3 regions of the Vibrio sp. Isolate22 genome follow, and region 1 is predicted to be linked to each of the others. Evidence: predicted binding sites of a transcription regulator. Region 1 holds the regulator's gene; each other region holds the start of a gene.
What was found. Region 1 encodes MetJ, which represses methionine synthesis genes. Its sites were predicted from a motif close to TTAGACNTNTANANGTCTAA; they were not measured.
Positions count from the first base shown of each region.

Region 1 (4,295 bases):
GGCGAAAAATGTATCAAATCAGTTGATCCTACTTCACAGATTCATTACTATACTGCGCCTTAAAGGTATGGCTTCGTCGCGCTTTAGTGATGAGCGGTGTCTTTATTTCTTTTTTAAACTACGTGTGGTGTGCGGCTTAGAATCGTATAGCGACACGGCCTACTTGAGGTTATCCCATGAAAGCTGGAATCCACCCAGAATACAAAGCAGTTACTGCTACTTGTTCTTGCGGCAACACTTTTGAGTTCAACTCAACGCTAGCAAAAGAATCAATCCACCTAGACGTATGTGACAAATGTCACCCGTTCTACACTGGTAAGCAACGTATCGTAGATACAGGCGGCCGTGTTGATCGCTTCAACAAGCGTTTCGGTGCTCTTTCTAGCAAGAAGTAATTCTCGCTATTTAGACATAAAAAGGACACTTCGGTGTCCTTTTTTGTTGCCTGAAATTCGAGAAAACATCAACTTTCACCTCAAGCTTTTATTCTCTCCTGCACTAAGCGGCTTACCTCAATATTGAAGGGTAATTCTTCGCTTATGACTCATCACTGCAAATCCGCTCGAAAGTTCAACAAGCGATAGTAATTTCAACTGCTCACTGGTCTTATTAGTAGTGAAATCTCGTTTTTTAATGAGACAGAGGCCTTTACCACCTAGGAACTTTGAAGTACATCCATTAACATGAACAAGATCCCCCTAATAATAATATCCTAGGAACCTACACCTATGTCTGAAGACAGCCGCCAAGACCAATCCTCTCAAGAATTATCACCTCAAGAACAATTCCGTCAGCAAGCTCTTGATTATCATGAGTTCCCAGTTCCAGGCAAAATTGCCATTGAGCTGACGAAGCCTGCAAACTCTGCAGAAGACCTAGCACTTGCTTACAGCCCAGGCGTGGCTGAGCCAGTTCGTGAGATCGCACAGAACGTAGATAACGTTTACAAGTACACAGGTAAAGGCAACATGGTTGCAGTTATCTCTAACGGTACAGCGATTCTTGGCCTAGGTAACCTTGGTCCAATTGCTTCTAAACCAGTAATGGAAGGTAAAGCGCTACTGTTTAAGCGTTTCGCTGGTTTAGATTCTATCGATATTGAAGTAAAACACCGCACAATCGATGAGTTTGTCGATACGGTTGCGAATATCGCAGATACATTCGGCGGTATTAACCTAGAAGACATCAAAGCACCAGACTGTTTTGAGATTGAACGTCGCCTGATTGAGCGTTGTGATGTACCAGTATTCCACGATGACCAACACGGGACTGCGATCGTAACAGCAGCAGGTATGCTGAACGCGATCGAACTTCAAGGTAAGAAGCTTGAAGAGTGTAAGATCGTTTGTCTAGGTGCTGGTGCAGCAGCGGTTGCTTGTATGGAGCTACTGATTAAGTGTGGCGCTCAGCGTGAGAAGATTTACATGCTAGACCGTAAAGGTGTGATCCACACTCGTCGTGATGATCTGAACGAATACAAAGAGCTGTTCGCAAACAACACAGATAAGCGCACGCTTGAAGATGTTATCGAAGGTGCTGACCTATTCTTGGGCGTATCAGGTCCTAACCTGCTTCCAGCAGAAGCACTAACGCTGATGGCTGATAAGCCAGTTGTGTTTGCATGTTCAAACCCAGATCCAGAGATCAAGCCAGAGCTTGCTCACGAAGTTCGTTCTGACCTTATTATGGGGACGGGTCGCAGTGATTACCCTAACCAAGTAAACAACGTACTTTGTTTCCCATTCATTTTCCGTGGTGCACTTGATGTACGTGCAAGCGAAATCAATGACGAAATGAAGCTAGCGGCAGTAAAAGCGATTCGTGACCTAGCGAAAGAAGAAGTACCAGCGGAAGTACTAAAAGCAGCGGGTGAGACGTCACTTGAGTTCGGTAAGGGTTACATCATTCCTAAGCCTATGGACCCACGTCTACTTCCTCGCGTAGCGAAAGCAGTAGCAGAAGCGGCGGTTGAATCTGGCGTTGCACGTATTGAGATGCCTGCTAACTACATGGCATAGAAGCTAAACAAAATAATAAAAAACCGACTCATCTGGAGTCGGTTTTTTTATGTCTCTTATTCACAGAACACTGAAAATACGAATCAGTAATGTGAACATTCAGCTAAAGCGACTCAATATTGAAGGCAGTGACTGAGTTATTGTTATTCTTCGTCAAACGCTTCGAACTCGATACCCATCTCTGTCATCAGCTTTTTCACTTCTGCAGGAATATCATCTGGGCGGTCTTTACGAAGGTCTTCATCCGTTGGCAGTGGTTGGCCTGTGTACGCATGTAGAAAGGCTTCGCACAGTAGCTCACTGTTTGTTGCATGGCGAAGGTTGTTGATCTGGCGGCGAGTACGCTCGTCAGTAAGAACCTTTAGCACTTTTAAAGGGATAGAAACTGTAATCTTCTTTACTTGTTCGCTTTTCTTTCCATGCTCAGCATATGGGCTTATGTATTCACCATTCCAGTCGGCCATTGCGTACCTTCATCACTTTAGTTGTTAGATTAAATTAATAGTGGTGATTTTAGCGGGATTTACCGCCATAAGCAAAGACATATAGACGTCTAGAAGTGTTGACGTCTCACGTTTATGAAAGTAAAGTGAATAACATATATCTAACACAGCCGCAAAATGCCGACAAGCAGCTGTGACTCTCAGACGCAAACTTGTAAGGAAGCACCTATGAGCAGCCGGAAGCCAGCAACAATCGCAGTACGTACTGGTATCGAGTCAGACACGCAACACCATGCCGTTGTCCCACCAATTTATCTTTCGACTAACTATGGGTTTCCCGCTTTTGGTGAAGTGCCAAAGTATGATTACACCCGTTCTGGTAACCCAAACCGCGGTTTATTAGAAACAGCACTGTTTGAGCTTGAGTCGGGCAAAGGCGCGGTAGTTACTAACTGTGGTACTTCGGCACTGAACTTATGGGTTTCGGCTTTCTTAGGTGGCGATGATCTGATCGTTGCACCACATGACTGCTACGGTGGTACTTACCGTCTGTTTAACACTCGCTCTCTTAAAGGTGACTTCAAAGTTCTGTTTGTTGATCAATCGGATCAAGAGGCATTGGACGCGGCGATCGCACTTAAGCCAAAGTTGATCTTATTAGAGACACCATCAAACCCGTTGGTTCGCGTAGTTGATATTGCAGAAACCTGCCGTAAAGCGAAAGAGATTGGTGCGCTGGTTGCTGTCGACAACACGTTTTTGACTCCTGTGTTCCAAAAGCCTTTAGAGTTGGGTGCTGACTTTGTTATCCACTCAACGACCAAATACATCAACGGCCACTCGGACGTTATTGGTGGTGTGGTGATCACTAAGACAGAAGAGCACGCTGAAGAGCTAGCATGGTGGGGCAACTGTATTGGTGCGACCGGTACTCCATTTGATAGCTACATGACGCTGCGTGGTATCCGTACGCTAGGTGCGCGTATGCGTGTCCACGAAGAGAGTTCGCGTGAAATTCTGACTGCGTTGCAACAGCAAGATCTTGTCGGTGCGATTTATCACCCAAGCCTTCCTGAACATCCCGGTCATGAGATCGCTAAGAAGCAACAGTCAGGCTTTGGCTCAATGCTGAGTTTTGAGTTTGCAGGTTCATTCGAGGCGCTCAAATATTTTGTTGGCGAGTTAGAGTTGTTCTCTTTAGCGGAATCACTTGGCGGTGTAGAGAGCCTGATTTGTCACCCAGCGTCGATGACTCACCGTGCAATGGGTGAAGAAGCGCTAGCAGAGGCGGGCGTTTCTCAACAGTTACTGCGTCTTTCTGTTGGCCTTGAAGATGCAGAAGACCTGATTGATGACCTTAAGCAGGCGTTTGAAAAGACACAACGCTTTATCGCTGAAGGGGAGGGTTAATAATGGCAACCTTTCGCCAGCTACATAAATTTGGTGGTAGCAGTTTAGCTGACCCTGAGTGTTACCTACGTGTGGTAAACATTCTTAGAGAGTATTCATCAGCAACCGACTTAGTGGTTGTGTCGGCAGCAGGCAAAACCACTAACCGTTTGATTGAGTTTGTAGAAGCGCTTGATAAAGATGGGCGTATTGCTCATGAGTGCCTACAAACCCTTCGTCAGTTCCAGCTTGAACTGATTGAAGCACTGCTTGAAGGTGAACCTGCAGAGCAGCTTACGGCGACTATCCAACAAGAATTTACCGCTTTGGGTGAGCTAACAGCCCCTCTAAGCGAAGCACAAAAAGCACAGGTCCTAGGTCACGGTGAGGTTTGGTCTTCACGTTTGTTAGCTGCTTTGTTGTGCCAACATGATTTACAAGCCGT
Region 1 is NZ_JAKEUW010000009.1:55,458-59,752, reverse strand. It holds gene rpmE (50S ribosomal protein L31) at 177-395, shown strand; gene L1D55_RS07695 (malic enzyme-like NAD(P)-binding protein) at 729-2,018, shown strand; gene metJ (met regulon transcriptional regulator MetJ) at 2,162-2,482, opposite strand; gene L1D55_RS07685 (O-succinylhomoserine (thiol)-lyase) at 2,690-3,871, shown strand; gene L1D55_RS07680 (bifunctional aspartate kinase/homoserine dehydrogenase II) at 3,874-4,295, shown strand, end outside.

Region 2 (4,295 bases), on a different contig from region 1:
CCTGCACCAAACAAGTCACCAACCACGTTCATACCGTCCATTAACGGACCTTCAATTACCTCAATTGGACGATCTGAATTGACACGTGCTTCTTCAGTATCTTCAACGATAAAGTCAGTAATACCTTTGACCAAAGAGTGCTCTAAACGCTTCTCTACAGGCCAAGTACGCCACTCAAGTGCTGATTTATCTTCAACTTTACCAACAGCTCGCTCTAGATACTCGGTTGCCATATCCAGCAAGCGTTCCGTAGAGTCTTCACGACGGTTTAGTACGACATCTTCAACAGCATCACGCAGATCTTCTGGTACATTATCGTAAATTTCCAACTGACCAGCGTTTACGATGCCCATATCCATACCATTTTTAAAACAGTGATATAGGAATACAGCGTGGATTGCCTCACGAACGTAGTTGTTACCTCGGAATGAGAATGACACGTTCGATACACCACCAGAGATCATCGCATGAGGCAGGTCGCGCTTGATATCGCCTACTGCATCGATGAAATCAACTGCATAGTTATTGTGCTCTTCAATACCCGTCGCAACCGCGAAGATGTTCGGGTCAAAAATAATGTCTTCTGGTGGGAAGCCAACCTCATCAACAAGAATGTTGTAAGCATTAGTACAGATTTCGACTTTACGTTCACGTGTATCAGCCTGACCGACTTCATCAAATGCCATCACGATGACAGCTGCACCATAGCGGCGAACCAACTTAGCTTGCTCGACGAACTTCTCTTTACCCTCTTTTAGAGAGATGGAGTTAACGATACCTTTACCCTGAATACATTTCAGGCCAGCTTCAATAACCTCCCACTTTGATGAATCGACCATCACTGGGACTTTTGAAATTTCTGGCTCAGAGGCACATAGATTAAGGAATTTGACCATGCACGCTTCAGCGTCTAGCATCCCTTCATCCATGTTGATATCGATGATCTGGGCGCCGTTTTCAACTTGCTCACGAGCAACACTCAATGCCTCATCGTAAAGCTCTTCTTTGATCAAGCGTTTGAAGCGTGCAGAACCGGTCACGTTCGTTCGCTCACCCACGTTTACAAACAGAGACTCTTTAGCAATGGTCAGAGGTTCTAAACCGGATAAACGACACGACACAGGTAAGTCCGGCAATTGGCGAGGAGTTACACCTTCAACCACTTCTGCCATTTGGCGAATATGTTCTGGCGTGGTACCACAACAGCCACCAATCAGGTTCAAGAAGCCACTTTCAGCCCACTCTTTAACATGTTCAGCCATGTCTTCAGGTGAAAGGTCATACTCGCCAAATGCGTTAGGTAAACCAGCGTTAGGGTGAGCAGAAACATAACTCTCTGAGATACGAGACATCTCGCCAACATACTCACGCAGCTCATCAGGGCCTAATGCACAGTTCAAACCAAACGAGATAGGTTTAACATGACGAAGGGCGTTATAGAAAGCTTCCGTCGTCTGCCCTGAAAGCGTACGACCTGATGCATCAGTAATGGTGCCGGAGATCATGACCGGTAAAGTGATGCCTACTTCTTCGAAAACAGATTCCACTGCAAAAGCACACGCTTTAGCATTGAGTGTATCGAAGATGGTTTCGATAAGAATAAGGTCTGAGCCACCTTTGATCAGCGCACGAGTCGATTCAGAGTAAGCCTCGACGAGTTCGTCAAAGCTCACATTACGATAGCCTGGATCATTAACATCTGGAGAGATTGAACAAGTTCGGTTGGTTGGACCTAATACGCCTGCAACAAAACGAGGCTTCTCAGGAGTCTTTGCAGTCCATTCGTCAGCGGCTTCACGTGCTAACTTGGCTGCTGCAAAGTTAATTTCTTCACTAAGGCTTTCCATGTCGTAGTCGGCCATAGCAATGGTTGTAGCGTTGAAAGTATTGGTTTCAAGGATATCAGCCCCAGCTTCCAAATATTGCGAATGAATATCTTTGATAAGCTTAGGTTGTGTAAGCACCAAAAGGTCATTGTTACCCTTTAAGTCACTATGCCAATCCGCAAAGCGTTCACCACGATAGTCTTGCTCTTCCAATTTATAATCCTGAATCATGGTACCCATACCACCATCAATCAGTAAAATTCGTTGCTTTAACAGAGCGTCAATCTTTTGCCTTACATTACTTCCCACGGTACAACCTCATTCCTTTAATTATGCTTCCATCCTATCACACATTAAAAAGGAGTCTAGACGTCTAAATGAGGAAATTGATTACCGAGTCCTGACAAAAAGTGTTTGCTATTTGAGCATGAGACAACGAAAATTCATATTCATACTTTGTTACATGTTGGTACCCCAATGTCGGTCTATTACACCTTATGCTTCTTGTCTGCTGCAGCCATGCTTATTGCTTTTGTTAATAGCAAAATTGGTAAAATGCAAACAACCATCGCCATCACAGCAGGCTCAATGATGCTGTCTCTTTTAATTATCATTGCGGGCCAAAACAACTGGTTTCAGTTGGCCGACATTGCTTCTGAAACGGTTGCCAGTATCAATTTTGAAGACTTCCTACTTAAAGGGATATTAGGCTTCTTACTATTCGCAGGCGGTTTAGGGATAAAGCTACCAAACCTAAAAGACCAAAAGTGGGAAATCACAGTACTTGCACTTGGTGCGACTCTATTCTCGACCTTCTTTATTGGTTTTGTTCTTTATGGTTTCTGTCAGTTCATCGGCATTCAATTCGATCTCATTTACTGCTTACTGTTCGGTTCTCTTATCTCTCCTACCGACCCAATCGCTGTTTTAGCCATTGTAAAGAAACTCGATGCACCGAAACGAATCTCAACTCAGATTGAAGGTGAATCGCTATTTAACGATGGTTTTGGCTTGGTAATCTTCGTAACTCTATTCACCATAGCTTTTGGTACAGAGGCACCAACAGTAGGCAGTGTGACCATGCTATTTGTCCAAGAGGCAATTGGCGGTATCGTTTATGGTTTTGCATTAGGTCTTATATTCCACTACCTAATCAGTAACACTGATGACCACTCAATGGAATTGCTACTAACTATTGGTGTCCCTACTGCGGGTTATGCTTTTGCTGAAGTTCTCCACGTATCAGGTCCATTGGCTATGGTGGTGTCAGGTATCATGATTGGTAACTGGACTCGCTTCATCGGCTTCTCAAAAGAGAGTGAAGACCACTTAGACCACTTCTGGGAACTGATAGATGAATTCTTAAATGGCGTATTGTTCTTATTGATTGGTATGTCGATGCTGCTGTTCAAGTTCCACCAAGAAGACTGGATCTTAATGGCATTCGCCGGTCCTCTCGTATTGAGTGCACGCTATCTAAGTGTTTTCTTGTCATACATTGGATTTAAGCGCTTTAGAACTTACAACCCATGGTCAATTAAGATTCTAACTTGGGGTGGCTTACGTGGCGGCTTAGCGCTAGCAATGGCTCTTTCAATCCCTTCAGGTATCTGGGTAATTGAAGATAAGGCGATAGATGTTAAAGAAATTATCCTTGTCATGACCTATGCCGTTGTAGTGTTCTCAATCCTGGTTCAAGGCTCAACGATTACTCCGATGATAGAGAAAGCCAAACAAGCTGAAAAGAGTTAGATTAACAATCATATGATAAACAGAGGCCGCTTGTATAAGCGGCCTTTTTTGTACCCGATCTCTGCCAACGTTCCTTCCTTAATTACCCTATCCCCCTAATACGTAACATTAGTGTGAGAGAGCCCAATACAACGGCTAAGCTCCCTAGATTATCTAATCGAACTGCATTTCAGGTACAAAAATTCAATATCGTATCTTTGCTAAAAGAGTTAGGTAAGGTACGGAAAATACCGAGACTATTAGTAGTAGCTTAAAAAGTAGTGGAGCCACTACCTAGAAAAGCCATGTACCCGAATGGTTTGAAGCAAACTAGAAGCATGTTATGACTCGAGGGGCCCCAGATCATGCTTAAAGACCTGACGATCCTATTTACAGAGCAGCTATAAGCAACTGAGCTAACATATTGATAAGTCGTTCTTCCAAAAAACTACAAGCTGCTAGCCTATTTAGATTCGACTCTAGAGCAACAGAGAGCTCATAACTATCTCAACACTTACTTTATTTATCGTTGAAGAAACCAACCAAATTAAAAGGCGAAACGCACCGGAACTTAAGCTAAAGCCATAAGGTTGTAGATTGGAGGGGGAGTTAACCTGACGTAGCCTCTGTTATCTAGGAATAACCTTGCGACAGAACGAGCATAAAGCCCCTGCAGTTCAGAAGTAACTTCTTATATAACGCTTGGAATATTCAGCTTAAAACAATAGCCGCTGTATT
Region 2 is NZ_JAKEUW010000014.1:655-4,949, reverse strand. It holds gene metH (methionine synthase) at 1-2,135, opposite strand, end outside; gene L1D55_RS10090 (sodium:proton antiporter) at 2,304-3,578, shown strand.
Region 2: the regulator MetJ is predicted to act here: its motif matches at 2,184-2,203, upstream of metH (methionine synthase).

Region 3 (4,295 bases), on a different contig from region 1:
ATGGAATAGGCTGGCGTTGTGCCCTTTTTCTCTTTCCCAGGCTGCGTCATACAAGCCCAGAGCAAGAAAAGGTCCTATCAGCATGTACACAATTAAGCTTGGCATCACCACCAAGTGTGTTCCTTGCCATTGGACAAGTTGAACAATGGCGATTGCCGCTCCCATAAAGCACAAACCGTAAAATGCGCTGATTAATGGCATTCTTACTAAGTCATGCAGAGCAAGCGACAACCAATGAAAGGGTGCGGAAATACTGATTTGGTTGCAAGGAATGGTGCGAGCGTAATCCTTATCGCTGACCTTGTGTTTTTTATCGTTCAGTTCGGATGGGTGCGCGGTACGAGGCATAGATCCCCCTAGTTAAATAACGTCCTAGTTATAATTCCATAAGGCTCATCGGTGTGGCTTGTGTGAGAGTTATGGTGTTGAGCTAAATTGCTCATTGTCATCCCAGTTTTTGTTCTAGCGTGCATTTAACGAGCGTTATCAGACTGAATTAATTTAAGTTAAATGTGAGCTTGATCGCTTAGGAGTTACCTTAACTATTGTCAGTAGTGTTAGAAAACACAAATTATCAGCGGCTTTTTATACTTAGTGGTTAACGGTAAAGAAGGGCGTTAGAGAAAGAAGTAGCTAGTGAAGGTTCGGTAAGTACATAAAAATAAAGCCCTTACTAAGCAGTAAGGGCTTTAAAGAAACAAATCGCAGTGGCTAAATTATTTTAGGCCAGCGAAGTCAGCAAGGATTGCTGCTTTGTCAGTCGCTTCCCAAGGGAACTCTTCACGACCGAAGTGACCGTATGCTGCAGTCTGCTTGTAGATAGGCTGAAGAAGGTTCAGCATCTCTTGAAGACCGTATGGACGTAGGTCGAAGTTTTGACGAACTGCTTCAATGATGATTTCGTGCGCTACTTTCTCAGTACCGAACGTTTCAACCATGATTGATGTTGGATCAGCAACACCGATAGCGTAAGACAGTTGAATCTCACAACGGTCAGCCATACCAGCGGCAACGATGTTTTTCGCAACGTAGCGTGCTGCGTAAGCTGCAGAACGGTCAACCTTTGATGGATCTTTACCAGAGAATGCACCGCCACCGTGACGAGCTGCGCCGCCGTAGGTATCAACGATGATCTTACGACCAGTTAGACCACAGTCACCCATTGGGCCACCGATTACGAAACGGCCTGTTGGGTTGATGAAGAAGTTAGTGTCTTTGTTGATCCACTCTGAAGGAAGTACTGGCTTGATGATCTCTTCCATTACCGCTTCACGTAGGTCAGGTGTTGTTACTGAATCACAGTGTTGAGTAGAAAGAACAACAGCATCGATACCAACGATCTTACCTTGGTCGTACTGGAAAGTAACCTGAGATTTCGCATCTGGACGAAGGAAGTCTAGCTTGCCGCTCTTACGTACTTCAGCTTGCTTTTTAACAAGAAGGTGAGAGTAAGTGATTGGAGCTGGCATTAGGATTTCAGTTTCGTTAGTCGCGTAACCAAACATGATGCCTTGGTCGCCTGCGCCTTGCTCTTTCGGGTCTGCTTTATCAACACCTTGGTTGATGTCTGGAGACTGCTTACCAATTGTGTTTAGAACGGCACAAGAGTCAGCGTCAAAGCCCATATCAGAGTGAACGTAACCAATTTCACGAACGGTTTCACGAGTGATCTCTTCGATATCAACCCATGCAGAAGTTGTTACTTCACCGCCAACCATAACCATGCCGGTTTTTACGTAAGTCTCACAAGCAACACGTGCTTTTGGATCTTGTTCTAAGATGGCATCAAGAACAGCATCAGAGATTTGGTCTGCAATTTTATCTGGATGACCTTCTGAAACAGATTCAGAAGTGAATAGGTGCTTAGCCATGAGAGCTCCACTTTTAGTTTTTGGTGTAAATAGTTCATGGCGTCGCAAGCTAGGAAGCGCCGCCATTAAATACAGTATATTTTGTAGGTGTTTCTACATCTAGACGTCTATTCTAAATTCCAGCGGTCGAATTACAAGCTCTTTTTTATGATATGCCATAACTAAACGTTTGCGTGTTGGTTGAGATAAGCGGCTGACAAGTGATGTAAATGTTCGAAAATTGCGAAAAATGACCGTTAAAATGCCAGTAAAACGTTTGCAGTCGCAATATTCGTTTGAGAGAATACCCGCGCTAATTAAAATGAAAACATTAGCACTATCTCTTTTTTAAATCGCTTATGTATCCAGGAGCAGACATGCCTTCTCGTAAAGATCTAGCCAATGCAATCCGCGCACTTAGCATGGACGGTGTTCAACAAGCAAATTCAGGCCACCCAGGCGCACCTATGGGTATGGCTGACATCGCTGAAGTTCTTTGGCGTGGCCACTTGAACCACAACCCAGCAAACCCAGAGTGGGCTGACCGCGACCGTTTTATCCTGTCTAACGGCCATGGTTCAATGTTGATTTACTCTCTGCTTCACCTTGCAGGCTACGAGCTTTCAATTGAAGATCTGAAAAACTTCCGTCAACTGCACTCTAAGACTCCTGGTCACCCAGAGTACGGTTACGCTCCTGGTATCGAGACAACGACGGGTCCTCTAGGTCAAGGCATCACTAACGCTGTTGGTATGGCAATGGCAGAGAAAGCACTGGCTGCACAGTTCAACAAAGAAGGCCACGACATCGTAGACCACTACACTTATGCATTCATGGGTGATGGCTGTCTGATGGAAGGTATCTCTCACGAAGCATGTTCACTAGCTGGTACGCTAGGTCTTGGTAAGCTGGTTGCTTTCTGGGATGACAACGGTATCTCTATCGATGGCGAAGTGGAAGGTTGGTTCTCTGACGATACACCTAAGCGTTTTGAAGCATACGGCTGGCACGTAATTCCAGCAGTAGACGGTCACGATCCTGAAGCAATCAACGCAGCTATCGAAGCGGCTAAAGCTGACCCTCGTCCGTCACTTATCTGTACTAAAACTATCATCGGTTTTGGTTCTCCAAACAAAGCGGGTACACACGACTGCCACGGTGCTCCATTAGGCGCTGATGAAATTACAGCAACTAAAGCGGCGCTTGGTTGGGAACACGGTCCTTTCGAGATCCCTGCAGATATCGCTGCTGAGTGGAATGCGAAAGAAGCGGGCGCAGCAAAAGAAGCGGCATGGAACGCGAAGTTTGACGCATACGCAGCGGCTTACCCTGAGCTAGCAGCAGAATTCAAACGTCGTACTAACGGTGAGCTTCCAGCACAGTGGGAAGAGAAAGCAAACGCAATCATTGCTGACCTTCAAGCTAACCCTGCAAACATCGCTTCACGTAAAGCATCTCAAAATGCTCTAGAGGCGTTCGGTCAAATGCTTCCAGAATTCATGGGCGGCTCTGCTGACCTAGCACCTTCTAACCTAACAATGTGGTCTGGTTCTAAGTCTCTAGAAGCAAATGACTTCTCTGGTAACTACATCCACTACGGTGTACGTGAATTCGGTATGACGGCTATCATGAACGGTATCGCTCTGCACGGTGGTTTCGTGCCATACGGCGCTACTTTCCTAATGTTTATGGAATACGCTCGTAATGCAATGCGTATGGCTGCTCTGATGAAAGTTCAGAACATTCAAGTTTACACGCACGACTCTATCGGTCTTGGCGAAGATGGCCCAACTCACCAACCAGTTGAGCAAATGGCTTCTCTACGTCTAACTCCAAACATGAGCACATGGCGTCCATGTGACCAAGTTGAGTCTGCAGTAGCTTGGAAACTGGCTATCGAACGTAAAGACGGTCCAACGTCTCTAATCTTCTCTCGTCAAAACCTTGCACAGCAAGAGCGTAGCGAAGAGCAAGTAGCGAACATCGCGAAGGGTGGTTACATCCTAAAAGATTGTGAAGGCAAGCCAGAGCTAATCCTTATCGCTACAGGTTCTGAAGTTGAGCTAGCGGTTAACGCTGCGGCTGAACTGACAGCTGAAGGCAAGAAAGTACGTGTAGTATCTATGCCTGCAACTGACGCATTCGATAAGCAAGATGCTGAGTACCGTGAATCTGTACTTCCATCTGACGTAACAGCTCGTATCGCTGTAGAAGCTGGCATCGCTGACTTCTGGTACAAGTACGTTGGCTTCGGTGGCAAGATCATCGGTATGACAACATTCGGCGAATCTGCACCTGCTGGTGAGCTATTCAAGATGTTCGGTTTCACTACTGAAAACGTAGTAAACACAGCAAAAGAGCTTCTTGCTTAATCATTGATTGTTAGCCTCGAGCTAACAGTGAAATGCAAGAAAAACCGAGCGCTGAGCTCGGTTTTTTTGTATT
Region 3 is NZ_JAKEUW010000002.1:249,652-253,946, reverse strand. It holds gene L1D55_RS02635 (DUF2189 domain-containing protein) at 1-348, opposite strand, end outside; gene metK (methionine adenosyltransferase) at 717-1,871, opposite strand; gene tkt (transketolase) at 2,228-4,222, shown strand.
Region 3: the regulator MetJ is predicted to act here: its motif matches at 1,963-1,982, upstream of metK (methionine adenosyltransferase).